Regions from separate parts of the Corynebacterium nuruki S6-4 genome, predicted to be linked through region 1. Evidence: riboswitches for the same ligand, from Rfam matches in the RefSeq annotation. Region 1 holds a riboswitch; the other holds the start of a gene.

What was found. Region 1 has a riboswitch for thiamine pyrophosphate ahead of FSW06_RS08555 (3-oxoacyl-ACP reductase). Riboswitches for the same ligand answer to the same signal wherever they lie in the genome.
Region 2: another riboswitch for thiamine pyrophosphate. It lies ahead of thiM (hydroxyethylthiazole kinase); the one in region 1 lies ahead of FSW06_RS08555 (3-oxoacyl-ACP reductase).

What each region holds. Positions count from the first base shown of each region.
Region 1 is NZ_CP042429.1:1,892,323-1,908,095, forward strand. Features, by position in the region: gene FSW06_RS08520 (universal stress protein) at 1-572, shown strand, start outside; gene FSW06_RS08525 (APC family permease) at 576-2,255, shown strand; gene FSW06_RS08530 (aldehyde dehydrogenase family protein) at 2,252-3,646, shown strand; gene FSW06_RS08535 (GDSL-type esterase/lipase family protein) at 3,704-4,945, opposite strand; gene FSW06_RS08540 (MFS transporter) at 5,185-6,459, opposite strand; gene FSW06_RS08545 (TetR/AcrR family transcriptional regulator) at 6,548-7,147, shown strand; gene FSW06_RS08550 (long-chain fatty acid--CoA ligase) at 7,294-8,961, shown strand; TPP riboswitch at 8,987-9,086, shown strand; gene FSW06_RS08555 (3-oxoacyl-ACP reductase) at 9,171-9,932, shown strand; gene FSW06_RS08560 (LLM class flavin-dependent oxidoreductase) at 9,932-11,179, shown strand; gene FSW06_RS08565 (amidohydrolase family protein) at 11,481-12,884, shown strand; gene FSW06_RS08570 (FAD-dependent oxidoreductase) at 12,913-13,965, shown strand; gene FSW06_RS08575 (DUF559 domain-containing protein) at 14,228-15,427, shown strand; gene uraH (hydroxyisourate hydrolase) at 15,524-15,773, opposite strand, start outside.
Region 2 is NZ_CP042429.1:707,680-723,452, reverse strand. Features, by position in the region: gene FSW06_RS03275 (DEAD/DEAH box helicase) at 1-434, opposite strand, end outside; gene gndA (NADP-dependent phosphogluconate dehydrogenase) at 798-2,246, opposite strand; gene FSW06_RS03265 (PaaI family thioesterase) at 2,352-2,876, shown strand; gene FSW06_RS03260 (GNAT family N-acetyltransferase) at 3,115-3,453, opposite strand; partial or broken gene FSW06_RS03255 (bifunctional hydroxymethylpyrimidine kinase/phosphomethylpyrimidine kinase) at 3,545-5,827, opposite strand; gene thiM (hydroxyethylthiazole kinase) at 5,784-6,611, opposite strand; TPP riboswitch at 6,601-6,700, opposite strand; gene FSW06_RS03240 (NAD(P)/FAD-dependent oxidoreductase) at 6,800-8,224, opposite strand; gene FSW06_RS03235 (class I SAM-dependent methyltransferase) at 8,548-9,807, shown strand; gene FSW06_RS03230 (DedA family protein) at 9,822-10,463, opposite strand; gene FSW06_RS03225 (MFS transporter) at 10,614-11,969, opposite strand; gene FSW06_RS03220 (FAD-binding dehydrogenase) at 12,165-13,829, shown strand; gene FSW06_RS03215 (amidase family protein) at 13,826-15,193, shown strand; gene FSW06_RS03210 (phosphoribosyltransferase) at 15,190-15,699, opposite strand; gene FSW06_RS03205 (2-dehydropantoate 2-reductase) at 15,744-15,773, shown strand, end outside.

The DNA of each region.
Region 1 (15,773 bases):
TGCGAAGCCACCGGATCGGCTCCATGGCCTCCGCTCTGCTGCACTCCTCCGACATCCCGGTGGCGCTCGCCCCAACCGGCTACCACCAGCCGGGACCGATCGGCCGGGTCACTACGATGTTCGGCCAACGCCGCGGTGCGACGGACGTTATCGCGGTCGGGCTGGAGACCGCCCGCGACCGGGACATCCCTCTGCGGCTCGTCTCCATCGTCATGATCGACGAGCCCGATACCGATGTTCCGTCCGACACCGCCGGTATCAACATGAAAGTCGTCAACGAAGTCCACTCCTACGCCACCGCCCGACTGGCGGCCGAGGCAGAGGAGAAGGTCACTGACAGAACCGCGACCGCCGTCGTCGCCACCGGCCGCAGCGTACCGGAGGCGCTGCACGACCTGGATTGGCGCGACGACGAGATCGTCCTCGTCGCGTCATCGCGACTCGCCGCCGACGGCCGCTTGTTCCTCGGTAAGACCGCGACGACCATGCTGCGAGCCACTCCGGTCCCGATGGTCATCGTCCCCGCCGGCTGGAGCCACCCGGGAACCACCGATCCTCGTCAGGAGGACTGATACATGACGGACACCAACACCACTGCAGCCTCCGGCAAGGGCCTCGCCGTCGGGAAGATCGGCGTCCTCGGCGCGGTCGTCGTCGGAATCTCCTGTATCGCCCCCGCCTACACGCTGACCTCCGGACTCGGCCCCACGATCTCCGAGGTCGGAACTCATGTGCCGGCGATCCTCATCCTCGGTTTCATCCCGATGCTGCTCGTCGCCTTCGGTTACCGTGAGCTCAACAACCGTGTACCTGATTCCGGAACCTCGTTCACCTGGGCGACCAAGGCCTTCAACCCCTGGATCGGCTGGATGGGCGGCTGGGGTCTGATCACCGCGACGATCATCGTCCTCTCGAACCTCGCAGCCGTGGCAGTAGACTTCTTCTACCTGCTGCTGTCGCAGATCTTCAACAACCCGGACATCGCCGGACTCACCGACAAGCTATGGGTCAACATCCCCACCACCCTCGTCCTCATCGCGGTCGCGGCGTGGATCGCCTACCGGGGCGTGGAAGCGACAAAGAACATCCAGTACTGGCTGGTCGGTTTCCAGTTGATCGTGCTCACGGTCTTCGCCGTAGTCGCCATCATGCAGTCGGACAAGGGCACGAGCTTCGATCCCACCGACATCGACCTCTCTTGGTTCAATCCGGCCGACCTGGACGGCTTCTCCACCATGGCTGCGGGCGTCTCACTGTCCATCTTCATGTTCTGGGGCTGGGACGCCACCCTCACCATGAACGAGGAGACCAAGGACCCGAAGCGTACGGCAGGCCGCGCGTCGACCATCGTCGTCATCGTCATCATTGCGATCTATGTCCTGGTCGCGGTCGGTGTGATCGCCTGGGCCGGCACCGGCACCGAGGGACTCGGCGCCGGAAACCCGGACAACCAGGAATCCATCTTCGCCGCAATGGCGGATCCGGTACTCGGGAAGTGGGGCATCCTGATGTCCCTGGCGATCCTGAGTTCCTCGTTCGCTTCACTGCAGTCGACGATGATCTCACCGTCGCGCACGATGCTGGCGATGGGCTATTACAAGGCACTCCCGGAAGTCTTCTCGCGCATCAGTCCGCGGTTCCGCACCCCGTCCGTCGCGACAGTTGCTTCCGCGGTCGCCGCCGCCGCGTTCTACACCGTGACCCGGCTACTCAGCGAGAACGCCCTCTGGGACACGATCACCGCACTCGGCCTGATGATCTGTTTCTACTACGGGATCACCGCCATCGCCTGTGTCTGGTACTTCCGCCATGAGTTGTTCACCGATGTGCGCAGCGTCCTGTTCAAGTTCGTCTGCCCGCTCATCGGTGGCGTCGTCCTGCTGGCGATGTTCTGCCAGACCGCCGTCGACTCCCTCGATCCCGCCTACGGGTCCGGGACCTCGGTCGCGGGAGTGGGAATGGTCTTCATCCTCGGCATGGGGGTGCTCGCCCTCGGCGTCATCCTGATGATCTGGACGCGCATCAAGAACCCCGAATTCTTCCGGGGCACCATCCTGTCGAAGGTCCATTCCCTGTCCGACGGCGAATTCGCCGCAGAAGACAACGCGGCAGACCAGCCGGCAGGCGCTCTCTTCGCCGAGCGCATCCTTCCGGCAGTCGACCCTGACGATCCAGACATGACACTCTGGACCCTGAACCCCGACACCACCACACAGTCCCCGACCGGGGACTCCATCGTAAAGGAGAAGAGATGAACTCCCCCGTTTACCGGAGCATCAACCCCGCGACCGGCGCGACCAACGCCGACTACCCGCACGCCACCGACGCCGAGATCGAGGCCGCCGTCGGCGCCGCCGACGCCGCCTTCAGCACCTGGGGCGCCCTGACCACCGCCGAGCGCGCCACCGTCATGCACAAGGTCGCCGACCTCTTCGCCGAGCGCAAGGACGAGCTCGGTGCCCTCGCCACCCGCGAAATGGGCAAGCCGATCGTCGAATCCGTCGGCGAGGCCGAGTTCAGCGGTGACATCATCCGCTACTTCGCCGACAACGCCGAGAAGTTCACCGCCGAGCAGGTCCTCGAGGACACCGACGAGTCCCGCACCGTCATCCAGCGCCGCCCCATCGGCCCGCTGCTGGGCATCATGCCCTGGAACTTCCCCTACTACCAGATCGCCCGTTTCATCGCCCCGAACCTCATGCTGGGCAACACCATCCTGCTCAAGCACGCCGAGGGAGTGCCCGGCTGCGCCGTCGCCGTCCAGGAACTGCTGGCCGACGCGGGCGTCCCCGAGGGTGTGTACCAGAACATCTTCGCCACCCACGAGCAGGCGTCCACCATCATCGAGAACCCCCGGATCCAGGGTGTGTCACTCACCGGCTCCGAGCGCGCCGGCGCCTCGATCGCCGCGCAGGCCGGTGCCGCACTGAAGAAGGCCGTCCTCGAGCTCGGCGGCTCCGACCCGTACGTCATCCTCTCCACCGACGACGCCCGCGCCGCCGCCCACAATGCCCTGGCGGTCCGGCTCGAGAACACCGGTCAGGCCTGCAACTCCAACAAGCGGATCATCCTGCACGAGGACGTCTACGATGACTTCCTCGCCGAGGCCGTCGCCTTCGTCAGCGACATGACCCCCGCCGATCCGACCGACATCAACGACGTCATGGAGCAGAAGGCCTACGGCCCGCTGTCCTCCGAGGCCGCCGCCGACAAGCTCGTCGGCCAGCTCGGCCGGGCCGTCGAGGCCGGCGCGACCCTCCACGTCGGTGGCGAGCGCCTGGACCGGGACGGCTTCTACGTCTCCCCCGCCGTGATCAGCGGCATCCCGGTCGGCTCCGACATCTACTACGAGGAGTTCTTCGGCCCGATCGTCGAACTGTTCAAGGTCAGCTCCGACGAGGAGGCCCTCGACCTGGCGAACAACACCCAGTACGGTCTCGGCTCCACGGTCTTCGCCGTGGAGGAGGGGCGTGCCGAGAAGCTCGCCGCCGGGATGCAGGCCGGCATGACCGGTGTGAACCAGTCCGCACCGGAGACCGAGGGCATGCCCTTCGGTGGTGTGAAGCGCTCCGGCTACGGCCGCGAGCTCGGCCCGCTCGGCATGGACGAGTTCGTCAACAAGCGGCTGTACTCGGTCAAGAAGTAGCGGCCCCCCGCCGTCTGTCGGGCGGGGGAACCTGTCTGCCCCGGCGACAGCCGACCGTCAGCAGACTCCGGGATCCTTCCGGATCTGTGCGAGGTCGACGGCGTCCGCCATGGCCCGGTAGCCGGCAGGGTTCGGGTGCAGGTGGTCCGGGCTGGCGTAGTCCGCCCGCATCACCGACGGATCGTCCGGCGACCGCAGCGCCGCATCGAAGTCGACGTAGCCGTCGGCGATGTCCTGGCTGCGGATCCAGTCGTTGATCTCGGTGCGCATCCGGTCACTCTGCGGGGCGAGCAGCGTGCCGTCCACCAGGGCGTCCGAGGCCGGGGTGATGGTGCCGAGCCAGATCTTCTTCCCGCTGTCCCGCGCCTGGCTGACGAGGTTCCGGTAGCCGTCGATCATCGCCTGCGTGGTGACCGTCGGGTTTAGCCCGAGGTCGTTGATCCCGATGAGGACGATGACCCCGTAGGCGCCGGGGAGGTCCAGCGCGTCCCGGTGGAACCGGTCGACCCCTGCCGCGCCGAGGAACAGTGGCTCGGCGTTGACGAGCAGCTGGTTGCTGCCGATGCCGGCATTGGCGACCGCAACCGGGGAACCGGCCTCGTCCAGACGGCGCTGCAGCGCGTCCGGGTAGCGGTGGTCGGAGTCATTGACTGAGGCGTCCGCGGGGATCGGGACGCGACCCGACCCCACGAATCCGTCGGTGATCGAATCACCGAAGGCGACCAGTGTGCCCGCATCGTCCGGGGCCCCGACCTCGAGTCCCGTGGTGTAGAGCCACGCCCCGGACGCGTCACTGAATGCCCCGCCCGAGGCATCTCCGGTCCTGTCCCCCGACCCGGGCGGCGCCATGTACGACGTCGCATTGGCGTTCCAGTGCTGGGTCGGTGGCCCCGCGACCCCCGACACGTAGGTGCTGACCAGCAGCGGGTCGAAGGACCCGAAGCTGAGGTCCACGGGATCGCTGACGATCTCCTCCCCCGGGCCCAGGGTCACGTCACCGGACCCCGAGAACTCCACCGGGACCGGCGTCCCGTCGGCATCCGGTCCGTCCGCCTGCCTCGCCACCGTGACATGTCCGAAGGTCACGGGTGTGGCACCGTACCGGTTCGACAGTCGGACCTTCAGGGTCGACCCGCCCATGTGCGGTGTGATCACCGACCGGAAGCTCTGGTCGGAGACGACGGTGGGGGTCACACCGAAGTTGGCGTCCACCGGTGTCACCGAGTCGGTCGGGCTTGTCGCCCACGAGGTGATGAAGTGGTTGTCCGGGCAGGAGGTCCCGGCGACTGCCGCCGGCATCCCGGTGCCGACCACCGACACCCCCAACCCCGTACTCAGGATGACGGACAGGACTGTCCCGAACGATCTCGGTCGGATTTTCATAATGGATCACCTACAAGTTGTGAGGGAGTGATACCTTTTCGCAGGAATGTACATTGTCAGTGTGATGTACGCAACAGTGAGCCGGGTTCCACCTGGTGACAGCACCCCTGACGACGCCGGTGCGCCGCACGGAAAAGTGCTCCTGTCGACCATGATCACGATTCGCTCGATCCTGGGCGAGACGGGGAAACCGACGAACTGGCGGTATTCTCCACCGTCCGGAGACTCCGCCCCGGCAGCGTCCGGCCGAACACCACCAGCGCCGACAGCACCAGCAGGAGGCCCGCCCAGTAGGGGGCCGCATGTCCCACACCGCTGTACAACACCCCGACGATCAACGGTGCCACGACACCGACACCGGTCTGCACCCCCTCGACCACACCGGCGAGCCACCCCTGCTCCGATTCGCCGACCTGTGACGACAGCACCCCGGTCAGCGTCGCCGTGACCATTCCCTCACCACCGCCGATGCACAGGGTGCCAACCACGATGAGCCACGGCTCATGGGCCAGACCCGCCACCACGGCGACCGCGGCGAACCCTGCCGCCTGGGCGGTTCCGCCGGCAAGGATGACCCGGCGTTCCCCCAGCCGCGGCAGCAGGAGCGCCAGCAGCCCGCCCTGCACCACGATGTCTAGCACACCGACCCCCGAGGTCAACAGACCGACCCGCACCGCGTCCCAGTGGACCGCATCCATGGCCACGACGCTGTAGTTGTTGATGAAGAAGCCGAAGGGGACGGCCACGAGAACCAGCCCGACGAGCGGTCCCCGCAGCCCCGGACGGGCGAACGCCGTACGGAATGACGCCACCGGGTTCACCCGGGCAAGCCGGAGAGCGGTGGTGCGGCGTCCGGCCGGGAGACTCTCCGGGAGGAGAATCAGGGCGGTGGCGCCGACGGTCGCCGCCACCGCGGCCGTGACCACCACGGGCAGCACCGTGGAATGCACCGCGAGCAGTCCGCCGAGCGCGGGACCGACCATGAAACCGGCGCCGCAGACGGCACCGAGCATCCCGTAGCGCCGGGAGCGCTGCGGCGCCGGGGTGATGTCGGCGAGGTAGGCGTAGACCGCCGGCATGTCTCCGGCGGTGACCCCCTGGATGACGCGGCCGAGCACCAGCGCCCACAGTCCCCCACCGAAACCGAAGATGAGGAACCCGACGGCCGCCCCGAAGGCGCCGAGGATGATGACAGGGCGGCGTCCGTACCGGTCGGACAGGCCGCCGAGGACCGGACTGGCGAGGAAGGCACAGAGGGCGTTGACCGCTTCGAGCAGGCCGACCCAGACCGCCAGGTCCGCTCCGTCGGGGAGGTGGTCCCGGACGATGAACGGGAGGATCGGGATGACCACGGTCATGCCGACCATGTTGAGGGCGGCGACGGTGACCAGCAGTGGCCACGACCACCGGGTGTCGGAGGTTTCTGACATGCCCGGAAACTGTACCCGATACACCTTTGTAGTCAATTCACCTTCTTACCCGGTCCACTCTCTCTGGCTGCCCAGTACCCTGGACGCCATGGCAACATCCACCTCCCCCGGCCGCCGGGAACGGAAGAAGGCGGCCACCCGGAAAGCCATCGGGGACGCCGCCCTCAAACTCTTCCTCGACCGGGGCTTCGACGCGGTCAGTGTCCGGGAGATCGCGGACGCCGCCGACGTCTCCCCCACCACCGTCTTCGCCCACTTCCCGTGCAAGGAGGCGATCGCCCTCGACGAGGACGAGACCCGGCGCGACGAACTCGTCGCCGTCGTCACCGACCGGGCGGCAGACCAGTCCATCCTCGACGCACTGCACGCCTACCTCCGGGACAACCGTCGGGAGGAACGCATGGACGCCGACTTCCTGGCCCTTTTGAACTCGTCCCTCGCCCTCAACGACTACGCACAGCGGATGTGGCTGCGCCACGGCGACGCACTCGCCACCGCAATCGCCGACGAACTCGGCACCGGAGCGCCGGACGATACCGTGCTCGCCTTCTGCCGGTTCGTCCTGCAGACCCAGATCCTCGCCGCCGAGGTCAGCGAGACACCCGGCGACATGTCCCCCGCCCTGGTCGACGCCGCATTCGACCTGCTCCGGCCCGGTTGGAAGGAGTACCTGGCGCATCTCAGCTGAGCCTGCCCGACCGAGCCCGGCCCACCCGCAGACCTGTCACCCCACCGCCACCCCCTCGGACCTCAATCGCCGACGGCGCGACGTTGCGGGACCTATCATTCGTTGGAGTATGAACCTTGTGACCGCTACCACACGATGAGGACATGATGACCGGAAGCACCCCCAGCCCCATGCACGGCCTGATGATGGACCGTCCGCTGCTCATCAGCGAGATCGCCCGCTACGCCGACCGGCTGCACGGCGACCAGGAGATCGTCTCCTTCACCGTCGACAACCCCCGCCACCGGTACACCTACCGGGAGGCCTTCGCCCGGGCCCGGCAGCTCGCCAACGCCCTCGAACGCCGCGGCCTGTCCATGGGCGACCGCATCGGCACCCTGGCCTGGAACGACTACCGCCACTTCGAGCTGTACTACGGCGTCTCCGGGGCCGGGATGGTGTGCCACACCATCAACCCCCGCCTGTTCGAGGACCAGCTCGTCTTCATCATCAACCACTCCGACGACAAGATCCTGTTCATCGACCCGATGTTCGTCGGCACCGTCGCCGCGATCCTGCCGCGGCTCGACAACACCCCCGACATCGTCGTCCTCACCGACGACGAGCACCTGGCGGGCGCCCTCGCCGGCTCCGACCTGAACGCCGTCAGCTACGAGGCCTTCATCGCCGACGAGTCCGACGTGTACGAGTGGCCGCAGTTCGACGAGCACACGGCGTCCTCCCTGTGCTACACCTCCGGCACCACCGGCAACCCGAAGGGCGTGCTGTACAGCCACCGCTCCACCGTGCTGCACAGCTACGGGGTGGCACTGCCCGACGTGTTCAACCTGGCCGCCACCGACGTCGCCATGCCCGTCGTCCCGATGTTCCACGTCAACGCGTGGGGCGTCCCCTACGCCACCGCGATGGTCGGCACGAAGATCGTCTTCCCCGGGCCGAAGATGGGCGACCCCGAGGAGCTGCAGAAACTCATCGAGGAGGAGGGGGTCACCACCTCCGCCGCCGTGCCGACGGTCTGGCAGGGCCTGATCGCCTACCTCGAGAAGAGCGGCAAGCGCATCGACAGCGTCCGCACCCTCATCGGTGGCGGCTCCGCCGTCCCGTTCTCCCTGATGGAAGCCTACGAGCAGCGCTACAACGTGGACCTCGTCCACGCCTGGGGCATGAGCGAGACCAGCCCGCTGGGCACCATGTACCACCCGACCACCGCCCTGCAGAAGGAGTCCGAGGAGGTGCAGACCGCGGCGCGGGCCAGCCAGGGTGCCCCGCCGTTCGGTGTGGAACTGCGCATCGTCGACGAGGACGGCACCGTGCTCGCCAACGATGACGAGGAGGTCGGCGCCCTGCAGATCCGCGGACCGTGGATCGCCTCCGGCTACTTCGGTGGCGGCGGCGAGGACTCGTTCACCGACGACGGCTGGTTCGACACCGGCGACGTCGCCGCCATCTCCCCGCTGGGCTACATGCGCATCGAGGACCGGGCCAAGGACCTCGTGAAATCCGGCGGCGAATGGATCAGCTCCATCGACCTGGAGAACACGGCCGTCGCCCACCCGGCCGTGCGGCAGGCCGCCGTCATCGCCATGCCCGACGAGAAGTGGCAGGAGCGTCCGCTGCTCATCGTCGTGCCGGAGGAGGGCGCGACCATCGACACCGCGGACCTGCTCGGCTTCTTCACCGGCAAGGTGGCCAAGTGGTGGATCCCGGACGCCGTCGCCGTCGTCGACACGATCCCGCTGACCGCCACCGGCAAGATCAGCAAGCTGACGCTGCGCAAGCAGCTCAAGGACGGTCAGCTCACGCTGCAGCGCTAGTCACGTCCGTATCCTGCTACGCTCGCATCCTGACACGGGGTGCCGCCCGATCCGGGCGGCTGAGATCACACCCGTTGAACCTGAACCAGTTCGTACTGGCGGAGGGACTGTCAGGGTCCGGGCATGTCCGGGCGTACCCGTGCACACCGGTGCACGTCAGCACATGCCGGCCCGAGGGTCCTTACCGCTTGTGACCGAAAGGCATGAGCATGAACCTCACCGATCAGACCGTCCTCGTCACCGGGGGCGCCCGCGGCCTCGGCCGGGCACTCACCGACGCCTTCCTCCGTGAAGGCGCGACCGTGATCGTCAACTACTTCTCCAGCGGGGACGCCGCGGCGTCCCTCATGGCGGACCACCCCGGACGCGTCCTCGCCGTGCGGGCCGACGTCCGGGACCGGGAGCAGGTGGACGCCCTGTTCACTGCGGTCGCGGACGCCGGTCTCGGCCCGGTCACCACGGTCGTCAACAACGCCCTGGTCGACTTCTCGTTCAACGGGGACGCCCGCCCGAAAGCCGCCGACATCACCTGGTCCGACTTCCACCGTCAGTTCGAGGGCTCGGTCGCCGGCGCGGTGAACGTCATCCAGGCCGCCCTGCCCGGCTTCCGGGCGGCCGGCGGTGGACGGGTGGTGAACATCGGCACGAACCTGTTCCAGAACCCGGTCGTCCCCTACCACGACTACACCGCCGCCAAGGCCGCACTCCTGTCTCTGACCAGGACCTTCGCCGATGATCTCGGGCCGGAGAACATCACCGTCAACATGATCTCCGGTGGTCTGCTGCGCACCACGGACGCCTCCGCCGCCACGCCGGACGCCGTCTTCGACACCATCGCCGCCGGGACGCCCCTGCGCGAGGTCACCACCCCGGAACAGTTCGCGGACACGGCCCTGTTCTTCGCCTCCCCGTGGGCCCGGGCGGTCACCGGGCAGAATCTCGTCGTCGACGGTGGGCTGGTGAAGAACTGATGCACCTCAACCTCTTCGCCTACGGCTGCGGCCACCACTCCGCCGCCTGGCGCGCCCCGGATTCCGCGTTCGACCGGATCGGGGATGTGACCTGGTGGGAGGACCTGGCGCGGACCGCGGAACGAGGGCACCTCGACGCCTTCTTCCTCGCCGACGGCCAGTCCCTGAGCCCGGTCCCCGGACCGTCGTGGTTCCTCGAACCGCTCACCACGCTGACCGCCCTGGCGCGGGCGACCGGCCGGATCGGCCTGGTCAGCACCATCTCCTCGACCTTCTGGGACCCGTTCCACGCCGCCCGGCTCAGTGCGGGCCTCGACCACATCTCCGCCGGCCGCGCCGGCATCAACGTGGTGACCTCCATGACGGACGCCGAGGCCCGCAACCACGGGATGGACCGTCTCCCCGACCATGCGGAGCGCTATGCCCGCGCGGCGGAGTTCATCGGTGCCGTGACCGCACTGTGGGAGTCCTGGCCGACCGGGGCGTCGCCGGAGCAGGCGGTACCGGTGGACCACCACGGCCGGTTCTTCGACGTCGACGGGCCGTTGAACATCCCCGCTACACCACAGGGTCACCCGGTGCTGTTCCAGGCCGGGGCGTCCGAACCGGGCCGTGACCTGGCCGCCCGGTACGCCGAGGGGGTCTACGCCGTGGCGTGGGACCTGGAATCCGCCCGCGACTACCGTCTGGATCTGCGCCGACGCGCCGCCGAGTACGGCCGTGACCCGGATGACCTGGTGATCATGCCGGGACTGGTGACCTTCGTCGGGGAGACGGAGGAGCAGGCGAGGGCACAGCAGCGGGAGCTCAACGAGCTGCTGCCGGTGCAGGATTCCCTGGATCAGCTGTCCTTCTTCGTCGGGCAGGACACCTCCGGGTGGGACCTCGATGCACCGGTCCCGGAGCTGCCGCCGCTGGCGGAATTCACCGGCCCGGCCGGACGCTACGGCACGGTCCTGCGGATCCTCGCCTCCTCCCCCGGCGGCCGGCCCACCGTCCGTGACCTGCTGGGTTACCTGGCCGCCGGGGGTGGTCACGCCACCTTCGTCGGTACCCCTGAGCAGATCGCGGACGAGATGGAACGGTGGATCGTCGACGGTGCTGCCGACGGGTTCAACCTCATGCCGCCGACCCTGCCCGGCAGTCTCGACTCCTTCGTCGACCTGGTCATCCCGGTGCTGCAGGACCGTGGCCTGTTCCGCCGGGAGTACACCACCGGCACGCTGCGGGGGCATCTCACGGCCTAGCCCGCACCGGGGATGTCGGCATCGCGCGACGCCAGGATGGTCGGGGGACCTCGCCACCGACCTCACGTCGCGCGATGCGGACATGCCCCGGGCGTCCACCACGGCCGTGCCGGGCTCCGCCGGCGGACGCAGCACCGAAACCCCGCCGAAACACCGGCACCGTAGCCTCTGACCTGTCACGCGGTGCACGACCGCTGCCGGGCCCGTTGACGGGCACTTCCGGCACAAGAGAGCATTCCTGCACACCGCCGACCGACCGTCGCCCGACGGCCGGTTCCCCGGTCTGACCAGGAGGTCCCCCATGAGCACCCTGTACACCGACGCCGTCATCATCCCCGTCGACCCCGCCCTGCCCCGCTGGTTCACCGGCTGGCTCGCCGTCGACGACGCCGGCCGCATCAGCGGTCTCGGTGAGGGGACACCCCCGACCGGGAGCACGGCGTCCGGAAGTGAACCCGAGGTCGTCGACCTCCACGGCGCGTTCCTCACCCCCGGCTTCGTCTCCGCGCACAGTCACATCTACACCGGCGGGATGCGCGGCATCGCCCACTCCGAACCGCTGTACACCTGGGTCACACAGAACTCCGCCATGCTCGCCGAGGCCGACCCGGAGATCATGTACTGGCTCTCCCGCGCCGGCGGCCTCGACCACCTCGCCGCCGGCATCACCAGCGTCTACAACTTCACCCAGTCCCGGGTGGTGTGCCGGTTCGACTACGCCTCCTCCACCCTGAAGGCGGTGAAGGTCCACGAGCCGGACTTCGTCACCCGCCAGATCGACGGGGTGGCGGACGCCGGCATCCGCTCGGTCACCTCCGTCCGCGTCGACGACGAACAGCTCCCCGAGCAGGACGCCGTCGCCGGATTCGACGCCGCCATGTCCCACCTGGCCACGATCGACGCCAAGTCGCCGGCACTCAATCTCGGCGGCTCGGTCTACGGGGCGGTGCAGTGGGCGTCCGGCCGGCGCACCGCCGAGCTGGAGAAGGAGCTGATGGAGAAGTGGCGCATCACCAACCAGGCACACTTCGTGGAGACCGCGGAGCAGATCGACATCCAGCAGGCGAAGTTCGACTGGTACGACGGTGCCGGGGTCCTGGGCCGGGATTTCGCCTTCGGCCACTTCGTCCACCCGACGGAGAAGATGGTGGACCGGGTGGTCGAGTCCGGCACGTCGGTGGTGTGGCAGGCGATGTCCAACGGGCGTCTCGGCTCCGGCATCGCCGACATCACCGGACTGCTCGCCCGGGATGTCACCGTGGGGATGGGGGTGGACGACCAGTCCTGCACCGACGGCTCCGACCCCTTCGAGAACATGCGGCACGGCCTGTTCACCCAGCGTGCCGTGCATTCGGACGCCGCCGTCCTCGCCGTCGACGACGTCCTGCGGCTGCACACCCTGGGTTCGGCGTCCTCGGTCGGGGTGGCGGACAGGGTGGGCTCACTGACGGTCGGCAAGTACGCCGACCTGCTCGTCGTCGACCCCCGGGACCCTGCGACCGGCCCGGTGTGGGATCCGGTGGCGACCTATGTGCTCGCCTGCCGGCAGCGTCACCTGAAGAAGGTCATCGTCGGCGGGCAGGTGGTGTGGGGTGCCGGGGCCGTCACGGCCGCCGACGGCGTCCCCGCCGAGGAGGTCAACCGCCTAGCCGACGAGGGGATGGTCCGTTCCGCCGCGGCGTCCGGGTTCACCCCGGCGCTGTGACCGCGGGCCACCGCCTACCCTGTAACCCATGAGAATCACCGTCATCGGGGCCGGCGTCATCGGCCTCTCCTGCGCCCACGACCTGGCCGAGGACGGCCACGAGGTCACCGTCGTCGCCGACCACGGCCCCGGGGACACCGTCTCCGCGCTCTCGGCCGCCCTCTGGTTCCCGTTCGCCGCCGAGAAATCCCCGACGGTCGACCGGATCCTCGAGCGGTCGTTGGCCCGGTTCGCCGAGCTCGCCGGCCAGGCGTCCGACGCGGAGGGTGCCGGCGCCGACCAGGTCACCGACGACATCCCGCCGGTCGAGATGCGCACCGGCACCGTCTTCGAGCGGGCCACCCCGCCCGACCGTTCCTGGGTGGATCCGGTCGTCGCCGTGCTCGGGCAGGACGCCGTCCGCCCGGTCGACGGCGGTATGGAGACCACACTGCCGATGATCATGATGCCGACGTACCTTGCCTGGCTGATGGACTCCTGCCGCATCGCCGGGGTGCGGTTCCGGTGGGAGAAGGTGGAGTCGCTCGCCGCTCTGGCGGGCACCGCCGATGCGGTGGTCGTCGCCGGTGGGCTGCGCGGCGGTGAACTGCTCGGCGGCGATGACGAGGTCACGCCGATCCGTGGGCAGGTCGTCGTGCTCGCCAACGGGTACGAGGCCGACGACGAAGACGGCGCGGATGGCGAGGACGGCGCCGACCCGGGCGTCGCGCCGCTGACCCGGTGGGCGACCGACAACGACCACCCCGACGGCGAGACCTATGTCCTGCCGCGGGTCGATTCCGTCGTCGTCGGCGGCACCGCGGACGTCGGGTCGTGGGACGAGGAGCCGTCGGCCGAGACCGCGGAGGCGATCCTGGCCCGGGCGGCGGTGCTGGTGCCGGAGACCGCGACACTGCCGATCCTCGGCCACGGGGTGGGGCTGCGTCCGGGGCGCACCACGCTGCGGGTGGAGCAGGTCGACCCGACCGACCTGCCGTCGGTCGGGGTCCCGGTCATCGCCGCCTACGGGCACGGCGGATCGGGTGTCACCCTGAGCTGGGGTACCGCCGAGCGCGTCGTGGAGCTCGTCGACGGGCTCTGAGCCGCGGAACGGGCGAGCCGCTCCCCTCCGCGCGTCCGCGCGTCCACGCGTCCGCTCCTCGCCAAGTTAGTCCGGGGAGAGGTCACTCCGGAGGCCGGATCGTGACCTCTCCCCGGACTAACTTCCGGGCGTCCGGGTTATCCACAGGCGCACCCCGCAGCCGGCCGACAGTTGTCCACAGAATCCGCACCCCTCTACCGTTGCGCGCCGTTTTCCGCTTCACTGGACAGTGCACACCACGGGGGACTACGGAGGAGGGGCCGTGGAACACGACGGAACGGGATACGACAGCACACCCGAAGCACCGGATGAGGGAGGGGACGACCGGCAGGACCAGCGTCGCCGGGCATTCAGGCAGAAGAAGCGCCGACGGCGCGCGTGGCTGTCGCAGGCGGAACGCGACGGCCGTATCCCCGCCGGTCGCGGGCTCGAACACTCCCGGCGCGTCTATCCGCGTCCGGCCCCGGTCAGACGCACCACGCTCACCGGACAGGGGCTCACGCGGACCCGGATCAGCCGGTTGTTCCGGCCGCTCACCAAAGGGGTGGTCGTCGCCGTCGAGCAGGAGGACATGCCGGAGGAGTTCCGCGTGACCCCGGAGGACTGCGACGGCTTCCATGCCGACATCGTCACCCGGGCGCGGGCCCACTGGCTGCTGAACATGCTGACGGTGATCGGGTACTGGGCCGCGCTCGCCTACCACGGTGTGCCCTACTGGTGCGACGGAGCTCCCGTCGTCCTGCTGACATCCGGGTCCCCACGCGGTGAGGCCAGATCCTGGCTGGCCAGGCTGACTCCGACGGTGCCGGTGTTCCGTCGGTTCCGGTCGGGGACGCCGACGGTGTGCCCGGATCCGGAATTCCCCCGAATGAAGGTGGTCACGGCCCCCGTCGCTGCGGCCCAGTGCCTGAAGTCACTGCTGCGCGGCACGTTCGGGTGGACGGTGCCCGGAAATGTCCCCGGTCTCACTGTCCGGGAGGTCCGTGCCGTCCAACTGTTGGACGCCGTCTACCAATGCACCTACCTCACCGCGGCGGCCGTCCGTGAGGGTGCCCGACGACTCGTCGACCGGGAGGTGCTGGACCGGCTGCTGGCGCTGGCGGACACCGGCGCCCAGTCCCCGCGGGAGACTCTCCTCCGGCTCTACGTGCGGGACGCCCTGCCGCCGGGTTTCCACTGGACATCCCAGGTCACTGTCCGCCTCGACCCGGACGGGCGGCCGTGGAAACACCTCATCGCCGACCTGGCCTGCGAGGAGTTGAAGATCGCGCTGTTCTACGACGGTTCGTACCACCGTGCCGAGGAGCGGCGCAGTATCGACTTCTCCCAGGTGCAGCAGCTCCGGGCCCTCGGGTGGGAGGCGGTGCGGGTCGATGCGGCGCTGATGCGCGATGTGGCGGAGATGATGGAGCAGGTCACTGCGTCGATCGCTCGTGCGCGCGACGGCGGGTCCGGAAGTTAGTCCGGGGAGAGGTCACTCCGGAGGCCGGATCGTGACCTCTCCCCGGACTAACTTTGGGGCGCGGTCGGGCGCGGTCGGGCGGGCCGGGCTTTTCGCTCAGCTGCCGCGGTAGGTGGAGTAACCGAACGGGTTGAGCAGCAGCGGGATGTGCAGGTGCCGCGGGGCGTCCGGGTGGTCCGCCGGATCGTCGACGGTGAAGGTCACGTCGACCCACGGGTACAGGGTCTCCCGCCCCTGCGCCGCCAGGTGGTCGCCGGTGAGGAAGCGTAGCCGGTACGTCCCGGGCTCCGGGTCGGTGACGAAGCGGTAGCGCCCGTCGGCGTCCGTGGTGGCGGATTCGAGCACC
Region 2 (15,773 bases), 1.2 Mb from region 1:
GACAGTTTCCCCTGCCCGATGAGGTCCTCGGCCCGGCCCGGGGTGGCGACGAGGATGTCGACCGGCCGGGCCAGGGCGGTGATGTGCCGCTTGATGTTCACGCCGCCGACGATCTCGATGACGCGCTGGCCGACCGACTCGGCGAGCGGCCGCAGCCGGCCGGCGACCTGCTGGGCGAGTTCCCGGGTGGGGACGAGGACGAGGCCACGCGGATGGCCGGGCTTCGAGGCGCCGCCGACGAGCCGGGTGATGACCGGCAGTCCGAAGGTGAAGGTCTTGCCCGAGCCGGTGGGGCCACGGCCGAGGACGTCGCGGCCCGCGAGCCCGTCGGGGATCGCCGCCGCCTGGATCGGGAACGGATGGACCAGTCCCTGACGGGTCAGCTCGCGGACGACCGGTTCCGGCAGTCCCATGTCGGCGAAGCTCAGTGACATGTCCACGCCGGTCGCGGCACCGGCTGTGGCCACCGGGTCGGTGGAGCGGACCACGGGGTGCTGCTCGCGCTGCTGGGGCCGCTGCTGGGCGCGCTGGGGACGCCGCCGCTGCTGCTGCTGCTGCTGGTTCCGGTTGCGGCCGCCTCCGGACGACCTGCCGTGGGACTGCTGGGCACCGCGCTGGCCGCCCGACCGCTGGCCGCCTGACTTCTGGCCACCGGATTTCTGGCCGGCCGGCTTCCTGCCGGTTGAACCCCGGCTGCCGGTACCGCGCGGGTCACCGGCGGGCCGGCTGCCGCGGACGACCCGCCGGCGGCGGGTCCCGGATCTCCCGGCGCTGCTGCCCGTACTCTCTGCGCCCACTTAGGCTTCCACCTCGCTACGGTCGCCCGACCAGAGGGTGTGGAAGTGTCCGGGGCGGTCCGTGCGCTCGTAGGTGTGGGCACCGAAGAAGTCACGCTGACCCTGGATCAGGGCGGCGGGCAGCCGGTCGGAACGCAGCGAGTCGTAGTAGGACAGCGAGGACGCGAACACCGGGATCGGCAGGCCGGTCCGGGTGGCGGTGACGACGACGCGGCGCCAGGCGTCCACCAGGCCCTCGACCTCACCCTTGAAGTAGGGGTCGAGCAGCAGGGACTGCACATCGGGGTCGGTGTTGTAGGCGTCCACGATGCGGTTGAGGAACTTCGCGCGGATGATGCAGCCGCCCCGCCAGATGGTGGCGAGGTCACGGGGGTCGACATCCCAGTCGTGCTCGGCGGAGCCGGCCTTGATCTCGTCGAAGCCCTGGGCGTAGGCGACGAGCTTGGAGGCGTAGAGCGCGCGGCGGACGTCCTCGACGAAGTCGTCCTTCGACACACCCAGAGCCTCGAGGGTGGTCAGCTCACCCGACGGCAGGGAACCGGCGGTGGCGGCGCGCTGCGTGCGGGCGCCGGAGAGGGCGCGGGCGAAGACCGCCTCGCCAATGCCGGTCACCGGGATACCCAGGTCCAGGGCCGCCTTGACGGTCCAGCGGCCGGTGCCCTTCTGGCCGGCGGCGTCGACGATGACGTCGATGAGCGGACGGTCGGTGGCGGCGTCGGTCTGCGAGAGCACCTCCGCGGTGATCTCGATGAGGTAGGAGTCGAGGTCACCGGCGTTCCAGGTGCGGAAGATGTCGGCGATTTCGGCAGGCTCGATGCCGGCGGCGTAGCGCAGCAGGTGATAGGCCTCGCCGATGACCTGCATGTCGGCGTACTCGATGCCGTTGTGGACCATCTTGACGAAGTGGCCGGCACCGTCGGGGCCGATGTGGGTGCAGCAGGGGGTGCCGTCGACCTTGGCGGAGATGTCCTCGAGCAGCGGGCCCAGGGACTCGTAGGATTCGGCCGGGCCACCGGGCATGATCGCCGGGCCGTTGAGGGCGCCCTCCTCGCCGCCGGAGATCCCGGCGCCGACGAAGTGCAGACCACGGGCGGACATCTCGGCCTCGCGGCGGATCGTGTCGGTGTAGAGCGCGTTGCCGCCGTCGATGATGATGTCGCCGGGCTCCATGGCGTCCGCCAGCTGGCCGATAACCGCATCCGTGGCCTTGCCCGCCTGGACCATGATGAGGGCGCGGCGGGGCTTCTCCAGGGAAGCCACGAAGTCCTCGACGGTGGCGGCGGGCACGAAGCTGCCGGTCGCGCCGAACTCCGCCATGAAGTCGTCGGTCTTTGCGGTCGTACGGTTGTACACGGCGACGGTGTGACCGTGGCTGGCGAAGTTCCGGGCGATGTTGGAGCCCATCACGGCCAGACCCACGACACCGATCTGTGCGGAGGATTCTGTCATGGTGCCCCATAGTAGCGCCCGTGACCGTGCGTCCGCCCCGCGACGCCCCGCGGGTGGCTAGACTCGCCGGGGAACCGGACCGGTGTACGAGAGGCAGAGGGAAACATGGCGGAATTGACCGACGGGCAGAAGACGGCCGAGCAGGAGAAGAAAACCGCCGTCATCGAACGGATGACCGTGCTTCTCGGCCGGGCGGCGCGAGGCGGGATCACCGCGGAGGAGTCCGCCGAACTCGCCGGGATCTTCGGGACCGGGGTTCCGGGCCTGGACCGCACCCTCGGCGTCCGGTACGTGGCCTTCGCCCCCGAGGTCGTCGTCGAGCTGGAGATCACCGCCGACCACGTCCAGCCGTGGGGGATCACCAACGGCGGTATCTACGCCAGCCTCGGCGAGTCCGTCGGCTCCTTCGCCGGCTACATCGCCGCCGGTGGGGAGGCGAATGTCATGGGGGTGACCAACTCGACCAATTTCCTGCGGCCGTCGATGCCCGGCGACGTCGTCCGGTCGACCGCCCACGCGGTCCACACCGGACGCACCAGTCAGCTCTGGCGCATCGACCATGTCAACGCGGCGACCGGCAAGCTGCTGGCGACCACGGAGCTGCGGACCGTCGTCGCGTCCAGAGGTTAGGTGGCCGGTTCACATCCGGCCCGTCACCATGTCCTGCGCCGGCTCAGAGTTCGGCGAGGCTCCGGCTCATGAACAGCGCGACCTCGCCTTCCGATCCGGTTCCGCGGTACAACGACATGTCGAGCCCGCACCACGTGAATCCCATACGGAGATAGGCGTGGATGGCCGGGGTGTTGATATTGGTGACCTCCAGCCAGAGGGTCCGTGCATCGCATTTGTGTCCGTAGCTGACAGCACGTTACATCAGTTGCCGACCGATCCCGCGTCGGCGCTGTGCCGGTCGAACCTTCAGTTCCGTGACCGAGACACGACGGTTCCACGATTCGGAGACGAGGTCGATGACACCGCACACGGCACCGTGCTCGTCGACGGCGACGAACCGCGCGGACGGCTCCTTGTCCCCGGCCTCGACGGATGTCTCGTCCGGGAACTCTTTCCTGATCGGCGACGATGTGGTCCGCTCCGTCAGGACGAAGCCGTCCCCGGTGGGGCGGATCTCGATGATCGTGTCGGTGGTGAACGAATCGTCGATCCGGTTCACGGTGTCGTCGTCCGGGGTGGCCTCGCGGATTGTCACCGGGTGCCCTGGGGCCGCTGTTCCTACCTGTTCGTAGCTCATCCGTCGACCCTCGCACGACCGGTGACTCCCGGACAACAGGACCTCCCTGTCAGCTGCGCCGCCCCGCCTGGTCGAAGAACTCGACCTCCCACCGGGAGGCGTCCAGGTAGGCCCGGGCGGCCTCGGCGCGCTGGGCCGGGGTCGCCGCGGCGAAGGCCTGTTCGACCAGTGCCACCGCCTGCCGGACGCCGTCGGTGAACTCCTCACCGGAGTAGGTCTCCACCCACGTGGCATAGGGGTTGTCGTCGCCGGAGCGGTCGGCGAGCACCCGGCCGACCTCCGCGTACAGCCAGTAGCAGGGCAGCACCGCCGCCGCGCCAACGACGTGGTCGCGGGTCTGCACGCACCGCATGAGGTGCGAGGTGTAGGCCGCGGTGACGTGCGAGGGGTCGACCGGGGCGGCGTCCCCCAGCCACGAGCGGTGCAGCTCGGCCTCCTCCTCGAGACACTCAGCCGCCCCCTTCACCCAGAACAGGGCGGACGCCTGGTCCGGGGCGGAGGCCGCCAGGGACGCCAGCGCGGGGGAGTAGAGCGAGAGGTAGACGGCGTCCTGGGCCAGGTAGAAGGAGAAGTCGTCGGCGTCGAGGGTGCCGGCGCCGAGGTCGGTGATGAACGGCAGTTCCGCGATCCGGGCGTGGAGCGGGGCGGAGGCCCGCCACAGTGCGTCGGTCCACGGCCCGGCGGCGGCGATGCCGGGGGCCGGTGCGGCGGCACCGGGGGCGAGCTGCTCCGGGGCGTCCAGCGTGTCCGGGACGGCGGCGGTCAGGGCCCACGGGGTGGTGTCCGCCGCGGCGGCGAGGCGGCGGGACCGGTGGGTGTGGTCGACCGGACCGTTCCCCGTACCGACATGCAGGTCGTCGGCGTAGCGGATGGCCTCGGCGAGCCACCGGGTCGCCCAGGTCAGGGCCGTGGCGGTGGAGTCGCCGGCGGCGAGCCGGGTGGTCAGCGCCGAGGACAGGGAGCAGCCGGTGCCGTGGGTGTTGTGGGTGGCGACCCGGGCGACCGGCACGGTGTGGACGGTGCCGTCGGGTTCCACGACGGAGTTGTCGGCCCCCGCACCGGTCAGGTGACCGCCCTTGACGATGACGGTGGTGCCGAGGTCGGCGGCGAGGGCGCGTCCCTGGTCCAGTGCCTCGGCGAGGGTGCCGGCCTGCCGGGTGCCGGCGAGGACGGCGAGTTCGGCGAGGTTGGGGGTGATGACGTCGGCGAGCCGGCAGAGGTCGCCGAGTGCGGCTTCCGCGTCCGCGGTGAGCAGCCGGTCGCCGCTGGTGGCGACCATCACCGGATCGACGACGAGCACCGGGACGGGGTGGGCCCGCAGGTATCCGGTCACGGTCCGGGTGATCTCGGCGGTGCCGAGCATGCCGATCTTCACCCCGTCGACGGTGACGTCGTCGAACACGGCGTCCAGCTGCTCGGTGAGGAAGGAGATGTCGGGGGTGTGGATGCTGCGCACCCCGTGCGTGTTCTGCGCCACGAGGGCGGTCACCACGGTCATGGCGAAACCGCCGGCCTCCGAGACGGCCTTGATGTCGGCCTGGATGCCGGCGCCGCCGGTCGGGTCGGTGCCGGCGATGGACAGGATGCGGGGGACGGTCACTCAGTTCTCCTGACGGATCGGGTCGACACGGGTGGTGTCGACGAGGGTGCGCAGTTCATGTGCTGCGTGGCGGGGGTCGCCGGCGGCCATGACGGCGGAGACGGTGCAGATTCCGGCGGCACCGGCGTGCATGAGGTCGGCGGCGTTGTCCTGCCGGACCGCGCCGATGGCGACGGCGGGGATGCCGAGCCGGGCGGCTCCGGCCGCGAGCTCCGCGAAGCCGCCGATACCCAGTGGTGCGGCGGCGTCCGGCTTCGTCGCCGTCTGCCGGACCGGTCCGATGCCGAGGACGTCGGGTGGTCGGACGCCGTCGGCGATGTCGCGGGCGACGGCCCGCAGGTGGGCGGGGGTCTCCACGGACAGTCCGATCATCGAGGTCTCCGGCAGCAGCCGGCGAGCCTGCCGGTAGGGCATGTCGTCCTGCCCGATGTGCAGGTGCAGGCCGAGCTCGAGGGCGGTCGGTATCCGGTCGTTGACGAACAGCGGGACGCCGCGGCCGGCGAGCAGGTCGCGCAACCGGGCGGCGCGGGCGGTGAAGGTCGTCGCGTCGGCGGTCTTGTCGCGGAGCTGGACGATGCTCACGCCGCCGGCGACCGCGGCGTCGACGATGGCCGGGACGCGGTCGGGGCCGCCGCCGAGGACCGGGTCGGTGACGAGGTAGAGCGACCAGTCGACGGGGTCCGCAGAGTCAGAGCGCACGGTCGACCGTCTCCTCGGTCTGTGCCAGTTCATCGAGGTCGTCACCGGTGACGGTGAACAGGGCGTCGAGCCAGGCGACCGCGAAGCTGCCCGGGGCGGACGCGGTGCGCCGTGCCACCTGTCCGGCGGCGCCGGCGTGGGCGTGGGCGGCGACGACGGCGGCGTGCGGGTCGGTCTGTTCCGCCCCCAGGTAGGCGGCGGTCAGTGCCCCCAGGGCGCAGCCGGTGCCGACGACCCGTTGCATCAGCGGGTCACCGGAGGCGAGCCAGGTGATGCGGTCGCCGGTGGCGTCAGCACCACCGGCACTGACGATGAGGTCGCGGGGGCCGGAGACCGCGACCACCGCGCCGGTGGCGCGGGCCAGGTCCCGGGCCGCCGGCAGGGCGGACCCGACCTCGTCGGTCGCGTCGACGCCCCGGCCCGCGCCCCCGGTGGCGCCGGCCAGCGCCCGGATCTCCGAGGGGTTGCCCCGGACCGCGGCGGGCCGGTGCCGGACGATGTCGGCGGCGAACGCGGAGCGCGCGGCGGGACCGCCGCAGGCCACCGGGTCGAGAACCCAGGGGTGCCCGGCGTCCCCGGCGCCCCGGACGGCCTCCCGCATGGCGGTGTACCCGGCGGCGGTGGGGGTGCCGAGGTTGACCAGGACGCCGTCGGCGACGCGGGCGAACTCCGCGGCCTCCTCGGGGGTGTCCACCATCGCCGGCGAGGCGCCGGCGGCGAGCAGGGCGTTGGCGGTGAACTGGGTGACCACGGTGTTGGTGAGGCACTGCACCAGAGGCGTGGTCCGCCTCAGGTGGTCGAGGCGCGTGGCAGTCATGCGACGGTCCCTTCGCTAGTCCGAACTAGAGCAGGTTCAGCGGGTGTGTTCTCAGCGCCGAGTCTGTCGGCGCACCCCGTGTCTGTGGTCCCCACCGTAGTCCACGGCACCCCGGACATGCAGAACCCCACCTCGCCCGGACAGGGGTGGTCAGGGGAGGTGGGGTGGTCGCGTCAGCGGTGCGTCAGCTAGTCGGCGACGGGCTTGTCGTCGCGGCCTTCACCGACCTTGAGGTTGTCGCGGACCTCGACGGACCGGACGCCGGCCTCGTCCTCGTAGCCGCGCAGCTTCTGGATCGCGTTGCGGGCGTGGAGCTGCTGGCGGGTGGCCACCAGGTGCCACCGGTTCGGCGACAGGGAGTTGAGGCCCCAGCTGAACCCGGCGACGAAGCGGTTGCGGAAACCGACGAGGAACATGAGGTGGACGGCGAGCCACATGAGCCAGCCGAGGAAGCCGGTGATCTCGGTGTCCTTGATCTTCACCACGGCGTAGAACCGGGAGACGATGGCCATGGTGCCCTTGTCGAAGTACTCGAAGGCGGGGCGCTCGTTGCGGCCCTCGACCTGGGACCTGATGACGGCGGCGGCGTGCTGGCCGCCCTGCATCGCGACCTGGGCGAGGCCCGGGAGGCGGTTCAGGCTCATCATGTCACCGACGATGAAGATCTCCTTGTGGTCGCCCACGGAGAGGTCGTCGTTGACGGCGACGCGGCCGGCGCGGTCGGCCTCGACCCCGTCGATCTGGTCGGCGATCATCTTGCCCAGCGGGCTGGCCGAGACACCGGCGGACCAGATCTTGCAGTAGGAGCGGACCGTGGTCTCCTCCTCGCTCTTCATGTTCTTCCAGGTGACGCCGTCGGCGTCGACGTTGGTGACCAGCGAGTCGGTGATGACCTCGACACCGAGCTTCTTCAGCCGCGAGGCGGCCTTGGTGCCCAGCTTCTTGCCGAACGGCGGGAGCACCTGCGGCGAGCCGTCGACCAGCAGGATGCGGGCGCTGTCGGTGTCGGTGGAGCGGAACTCGTTGCGCAGCGTGCGGTGCGCCATCTCGGCGACCTGGCCGGCGAGCTCGACACCGGTCGGGCCGGCGCCGACGATGACGAAGGTCAGCAGGCGGCGCTTCTCCTCCGGGTCGTCGGTGATCTCCGCGCGTTCAAAAGCCCCGGTGATCCGGGCGCGGATCTCCAGGGCGTCATCGATGCTCTTCATGCCGGGGGCGAATTCGGCGAACTGGTCGTTGCCGAAGTAGGACTGCCCGGCGCCGGCGGCGACGATGAGCGAGTCGTACTGCAGGGCGACCTCGCGGCCACCCAGGTCGGCGGAGACGACCTTGTCCGCGACGTTGATGTCGCGGACCTCGGCCTTCACCACGCGGGTGTTCTTCTGCTTCCGGAGAATCTGGCGGATCGTCGGGGCGATCTCACCGGAGGACATGATGCCCGTGGCCACCTGGTACAGCAGCGGCTGGAACAGGTGGTGGTTGGTCCGGTCGATGATGGTGACGTCGACGTCGGCGTCCGCCAGGTTCTTGGCGGCGAACAGTCCGCCGAAACCTCCGCCGATGATGACGACGTGGTGGCGTCCACCGGCGGGACGGGTCGGGGTGGCTGTCATGGGATCGTGCTCCTCGTTCTGCACACATCTCCGGGGGCGCCGGGTGTGGCGTACCGGATGAGCGGCTCTCGTCTGTTGATGTACTGCGTGTTCTCCAGGAACGCCACGGTGGCCCGGTGTAGTGTCGGCAGCCGACTCAACTTCCGGTCCGCGGGGCGCGGATACACCATCAGAGTGTAGTGCGTCTTCGTTCTGTGTTCAGAACGTGGGACCCATCCAGACGTGACCGGATTCACGAATGTCCGTTTCCTCCGGAACCCGGGGGGACCGGGGGCGGCGCGTCCCCCCGGTGCTGACGGACCTGCCGGAAGGAAGGAGGCCCGGTGTCCGAGGGCTACATTGACCCGGAGCGGTGGCCTGCGCTGGTCGGACGACCGGACGCCCCGCTGCTGGGGCGCCGTGCGGAGAAACTCCGCACCCGGCTGGAGGAGCTGACCCGGCGCAACGGTGTGGCCCTGACCAGGGGTGCCTCCCCCCGCTTCGTCGTGTCGGACGGGGTGGTGCTCGACCGGGCGGTCGCCGCCGGCTGGCTGGGGATGGCCGAGGGCTACATGGCGGGGGAGTGGTCGGCGGAACCGTTGCCGGAGGTGCTCCGGGTCCTGCTGTCGCAGCCGTTGGAGGCCGGGCTCGGCGCCCGGCTGGCGCGGCGGCGGCGTCCGGACTTCGGCCAGGTGCGGTCCGGGGAGCTGCCGGACAGTCTCGTCGGCATCTACACCGGGGACACGCGGGCGACCGGTTCGGCACTGTTCGCGTCGGGCACCCGGACCTCGGAGACCGTCACCGTCACCCAGCACGGCCGGCCCACCCCGGTGATCACCACGTGGCTGGACGCCCCGGCCCGGGTCGAGCGGGCCGACCTCGACGGTGCACAGCTCAACCGGATCGACCACATGCTCGACCTCGCGGAGGTCGGCCCCGGTGACCGGGTCCTGGAGCTGACGTCGAGCGGGGGAGCACTCCCGGTCGTCGCCGCCCGCCGGGGTGCCCGCGTCGACGTCCTCACCTCGGACGCCGACCATGCGGACGCGGTCCGGGAGCGTGCCCGTGCCGCCGGCGTCGGCGGTGCGGTCCGGGTGCAGACGATCCGGGGGCCGGTGCCCTCCCCACGGCAGTGGTCCGGGACCTATGAGGCGGTGTTCAGCGTGGAGCGGATGGAGACGCTCGGTGACGAGGGCACGCTGCACTACCTGCGGGCGGCGGAGCGGATGCTCGCCCCGCGGGGCACGGCGGTCATCCAGTCGGTGACCTCGGCGGAGCCGACGAAGGACCGCCCGTCGGTGGATCCGGCCTTCGATGTCGTCCGGGCCTACGTGTGGCCCGCGCTGCACTATCCGACGGTCGGCCATGTGCGGGCGGCGGCGGAGAAGGCGGGTCTCACGCTGACCCGGGAGGTGCACCTCGGTTCACACCTGGAGCGGACCCTGTCGCTGTGGCGGTCCGCCTTCACCGCACGGGAACGGTCGGCGGCCGCGGCGGGCTATGACCCGGTGTACCGCCGGTTGTGGACCTACCAGCTGGCCCTGCACGAGGCGCTGGTGGGGACCGGCGACCTGGACTGCGTCCAGTTCGTCCTGCGGCGCTGAGAGCTCAGGCAGGCTCAGGCAGGGCCGTCGTCACCCTCGTCGACGGTGCCGCGGTGCTTCCGGGCGGCCAGCCGCAGCCGCACGATCTTGATGATCACCGGGATGAGCACACTGGCCACTCCGAGCAGGATGAAGACGTCCAGGTACTTCTGGATGAGCGGGATGCCGCCGAGCAGGTAGCCGAGGAGGGTGATGCCGGCGCCCCAGATGATGCAGCCGAGAACCGACCAGAGGGTGAACACGCTGTGCTTCATCTTCGCGATGCCGGCGACGAGCGGGGTGACAGTGCGGACCACGGCGATGAACCGGGCGAACATCACGGTCACCGGCCCGTAGCGGTCGAAGAAGGCCTCGGTCTTCGCCACGGCTTCGGGACCGATCCAGTTGAGTACCCGGGACTGGAGGGCGGGGGGTCCGTAGCGGCGTCCGATGAGGTAGCCGAGCTGGTCGCCGAGCGCGGCGGCGACCGGGATGAGCACCATGAGCATCCACAGCGGGGCGATCTCCCGGTCCGCGGAGGCGGACATGATGCCGGCGGTGAACAGCAGCGTGTCACCGGGGAAGATGAACCCGATGAGGATGCCGGTCTCCATGAAGATGACGGCGAGGACGCCCACCAGTCCGAAGGTGGTCAGGAGACTGTCGACATCGAACATACGGCGATGCAACCTCGCTTTTTCACTCGGCGTGCGGGGCGCCGGACCCGGATCGGGCGGACCCGGCGCGTAAACGCAGTCCAGGATATGTCAACGACCCCGGAGTCAGGGACTCCGGGGCCGGGAAACGACGGTGCGCAGGTGGCAGGGTCAGACGCTGTAGAGGTCGATGTCCCTGGTTTCGCGCATCAGCCGGATGGCGACCAGCGAGATCAGGGTGACCACGCCCAGGTACACACCGACGGCCCACGGGCCGTAGGAGGTGGCCAGGGCGACCGCGATGAACGGGGCGATCGCGGCGCCGAGGATGGAGGCGAAGTTGTAGGCGATGCCGGATCCGGTGTAGCGGACGTTGGTCGCGAACATCTCCGGCAGGACCGCGGACATCGGGCCGAAGATCAGGCCCATGAGGAGCATGCCGAGGGAGAGGTAGATGCAGGCGGAGACCTCCCCGGCGGTGTCCGGGTCGAGGAAGAGCTGGAAGGCGCAGCAGTAGACCAGGATGATGACCGAGATGACGGTGAGGTACTTCTTGCGGCCGACGGTGTCCGCCAGGTAGCCGGCGATCGGGATGCCGATGACGAAGAAGCAGGCGGCGATGAGCTGGATGACCAGGAAGTGCTCGTACTCGATGCCCAGGCCCTTGCCCTCGTCCTTGTCGCCGATACCGAAGGAGAGGAACCAGGTGGTCACGATGTAGAAGAGCGTGTAGGTGGAGACCATGACGAAGGTGCCGAGGATGACGTCCTTCCAGGCGGTGCGGAACACCTCGGCGGTCGGGACCTTGACGTCCTCGCCCTTGTCGAGGGTCTCCTGGAAGACGGGGGTCTCGTCGAGCTTGAACCGGACCCACAGGCCGATGGCCACCATGACCGAGGAGCAGAGGAACGGCACGCGCCAGCCCCAGGAGAGGAAGTCGCCCTTGATGTCGCCGTCGGTGTGGCCCATGATCGTCACGAGCACGAGGAACAGGCCGTTGGCGAGCAGGAAGCCGAAGGGGGCGCCGAGCTGCGGCCACATGGCCGCCCGGGCGCGTTTGCCCTCCTCGGCGTTCTCGGTGGCGAGCAGCGCGGCGCCGGACCATTCGCCGCCGAGGCCGATGCCCTGGCAGAAGCGGAGCAGGGCCAGCAGGGCGGGCGCCCACAGGCCGATCTGGTCGTAGGTGGGCAGGCAGCCGATGATGAAGGTCGCGATGCCCATGGTGAGCAGGGCGCCGATGAGGGTGGCCTTGCGGCCGATGCGGTCACCGAAGTGGCCGAACAGGACGGAGCCGACGGGGCGTGCGACGAAGGCGAGCCCGAAGGTGGCCAGCGAGGCGAGGAGTCCGACGGTGGAGTTCGCGTTCTTGGGGAAGAACAGGTCGGGGAAGACGACGACGGCGGCCGTGGCATAGGCGTAGAAGTCGTAGAACTCGATGGTCGTTCCGATGGTGGACGCGATGATCACGCGGCCCTTGGAGTTCCCGCTGGCCTTCGGGGCCTCAGGTTCTGTGAGTGTGGCGGTCATGTCTCTTCTTGAAGTGTCTCGGGGGTCCGTGAATATGTCAGCAGGTCGAAGTTTCCCACTTAATGGGATGCGCCGACCGATGTGCGGGAAGTTACTCCGACCATAAGGTGGACGTCAAATCTCATTGTGTGGGAACTTGCGGGACGCCGCGGAAATCTGACGGGCGCCGTACGCTAGTTGCCTATGGGAGAGAACATGACAGACACCACAGATGTGCTCATCGTCGGATGCGGACTCGCCGGCATGGTCGCCGCCTACGAGGCACAACGGGCGGGGCTCAGCGTCCGCATCCTCGACCAGGAGAACCGGGCCAACCTCGGCGGCCAGGCGTTCTGGTCGCTCGGCGGCCTGTTCTACGTCGACAGCCCCGAACAGAAGATCATGGGTGTCCACGACTCGGAGGAGCTGGCCTGGCGCGACTGGGAGAACTCCGCCGACTACGACGAGGGCCCCGACGACCGGTGGCCCCGCGAATGGGGCCGGGCCTACGTCCACTTCGCCGCCACGGAGAAACGCGACTACCTCAAGGGCCTGGGCCTCAACGTGCTGCCCACCATCGGCTGGGCCGAGCGCGGCAGCGGGGACGCCTCCGGCCACGGCAACTCCGTCCCCCGGTTCCACCTCACCTGGGGCACCGGCCCGGAGGTCGTCCGGGTCTTCCGGGAACCGCTGCTCGCCGCCGAACAGGAGGGCCGTGTGCACTTCGCCTTCCGGCACCGTGTCGACGAACTCATCGAGGAGGACGGTGCCGTCGTCGGCGTCCGGGGCAGCGTCCTGGCCCCCTGCGACGAACTCGGCCGCGGTACCGCCTCCCCGCGCGAGGTCGTCGACACCTTCGAGTTCCGGGCCGCCGCGGTGGCCGTCACCTCCGGCGGCATCGGCGGCAACCTCGACCTCGTCCGCCGGTCCTGGCCCACCGAGCGGTGGGGCGACTGCCCCGACGACCTGGTCACCGGCGTCCCCGCCCATGTCGACGGCAGGATGATCGGCATCTCCGAGGCCGCCGGCGCCAACACGGTCAACACCGACCGGATGTGGCACTACACCGAGGGGATGATGAACTGGGACCCGATCTGGCCGAACCACGGCATCCGCATCATCCCCGGCCCCAGCTCCCTGTGGCTCGACGCGACCGGGACCCGCCTGCCCACCAATCTCTTCCCCGGCGCCGACAACCTCGCATCCCTCGCCCACATCGGGCGCACCGGCCACGGCTACAGCTGGTTCCTGCTCGACCGCACCATCGCCGCCAAGGAGTTCATGTTCTCCGGCTCGGAGCAGAACCCCGACCTCACCGACAAGGAACTGAAGAAGCTCGCCGGCAAGGTCGGCCCCGGCATGCACGTCGCCGTCCAGAACTTCATGGACCACGGTGAGGACTGGGTCATCGCCGGCGACCTGGACCAGCTCGTCGCCGGGATGAACGAACTGGCCGGCAACGATCTGCTGGACGCCGCCGCGGTCCGCCGGACCGTCGAGGACCGCGACAGTCAGCTCGACAACAAGTTCAGCAAGGATGCCCAGGTCAACTACATCGGGACCGCCCGCAACTTCCTCGGCGACAAGCTGATCCGGACCGCGGCACCCCACAAGCTCCTCGACCCCAAGCACGGTCCGTTGATCGCCGTGCGGCTGCGGGTGCTGACCCGCAAGACCCTCGGCGGCATCGAGACCGACCTGTCCGGCCGGTGCCTCCGCTCCGACGGCTCGGTCCTGCCCGGCTTGTACGCCGCCGGGGAGGTCGCAGGCTTCGGCGGCGGCGGGATGCACGGCAGGAACGCCCTGGAGGGCACCTTCCTCGGCGGCTGCATCCACTCCGGCAAGCGGGTCGGCGAGGCACTGGCCGGAGCGCTCCGGTGACGGTCACCTGGCACACCCTCGACGCCCACGACTGGCGGGCGGCCGTCGCCGGCCTGTCCTACGGCGCCACCGCGGGGATCCGGGCCGCCCTGGCCCGCATCGCCCGCCACGACCGCGACCTCAACGCCTTCGCCACCGTCCTCGCCGAGGAGGCCCTGGACCGGGCCGCGGAGCTCGACGAGGTCGCCCCGGCGGACCGCGGCCCGCTCCACGGCGTCCCCGTCGCGGTGAAGTCCGAGATCGACGTCGCCGGGGTGGTGACCACCTACGGCACCCGGGCGAACAGCACCCCCGCCACCGCGGACGCCCGCGTCGTCCGGCTGCTCCGGGACGCCGGCGCGGTCATCATCGGCACCACCCGGATGCCCGAATTCGGCGCGTGGCCGTACACCGAGACCACCGGCGACGGGGTGACCCGCAACCCGTATAACCGCACCCGCACCCCCGGCGGCTCCAGCGGCGGCTCGGCGGCCGCGGTCGCCGCCGGTCTCGTCCCCCTCGCACTCGGCGGGGACGGCGGCGGATCGATCCGCATCCCCGCGGCGAACTGCGGACTGTTCGGCCTGAAACCGCAGCGCGGACGGGTCTCCCCGGCGCCGCACCCGCACCTGTGGCACGCGCTGGGGACCACCGGTCCGCTCACCCGGTCGGTGCGGGACGCCGCCCTGGTCCACGACCTCATCGACGGCAACGTCGACACCGACGAGCACCGCGCCGGGCCGGTCGGCTCCCTCGTCGCGGCCGCGGCCGGTGCGGCGACCGCACCACGGCAACGGATCGGGGTGTGCCTGACCCCGCCGGCGAAGACCGGGAGGCTCCACCCGGAGCACGCCGGTGCCGTCCGTCGGGCCGCGGACCGGCTGCGGGCGGCCGGCCACACGGTCATCGACTACGACCCGCACTACCCGGACCCCACGGCGGCGTTCATCCCCCAGTTCTTCGCCGGTATCCGCAGCGAGGCCGCGGAGGTGGAGCACCCCGACCGACTGGAGCGCCGGACCCGGAACCTTGTCCGGCTCGGCAGCTGGGTTCGGACCCCGGTCCGGCGCCGGGCCGAGAAACGCGGCGTCCGCATCGCCCGTGACCTCGACAGGGTCTGGGACGACGTCGACGTCCTGCTCACCCCGACCGTGCCGGACCGGCCGGGCCCGGCGGACGCCACCGTAGGCCGGGGTGCCCTGCGCACCCTGCTCGCCGCCGCCGGTCCGGTGGCGTACACGGCGATGTGGAACGTCACCGGTTTCCCGGCCGCGGCCGTCCCCGCCGGTACCGGCACCGACGGTCTGCCGCTGTCCGTGCAGCTGGTGGGCCCGGCCGACGGGGAGGAACGGCTGGTGGCCCTGGCCGCCGAGCTGACCGGTTAGCTGGCGTCCCCGCCGGTGGGGAGGCCCGTCGGGGTGATGACCGGGAAGGACGACCACGGGAAGTCGATCCACCGGTCGGTCTTCTTCCACACGTAGTCGGGCGTGATGATCGACCGCGGCTTGTGGTAGATCACGGCGGTGCGGGACTCGGTGACGGTCTCGGCACAGTACTGCTGGACCAGCTCGAGGGTCTTCCCGGAATCGGCGACATCGTCGGCGATGAGCACCTTCATCCCCGACAGGTCGACCGCCTCGGGCGTCGGCGGCAGCATCACCGGCTGCTCGAGGGTCTGACCGATGCCGGTGTAGAACTCCACGTTGATCACCGACACGTTCTTCACCCCCATGGCGTACCCGAGAGCACCACCGATGAGCAGGCCACCACGGGCGATGGAGAGGATGAGGTCCGGTTCGTAGTCGTCCACGACGGTCTGCGCCAGCTCTTTGATGGCGTCGCCGAACAGTTCATAGGTGAGGATCTCGCGGTCAGCGGTTGTGGGGCTCATGGCAGTTCATCGTAGCGAACCGGCCGGGGCATAGGATGCTCAGCATGCGAATCGGAATCATCGGGGCCGGCGCT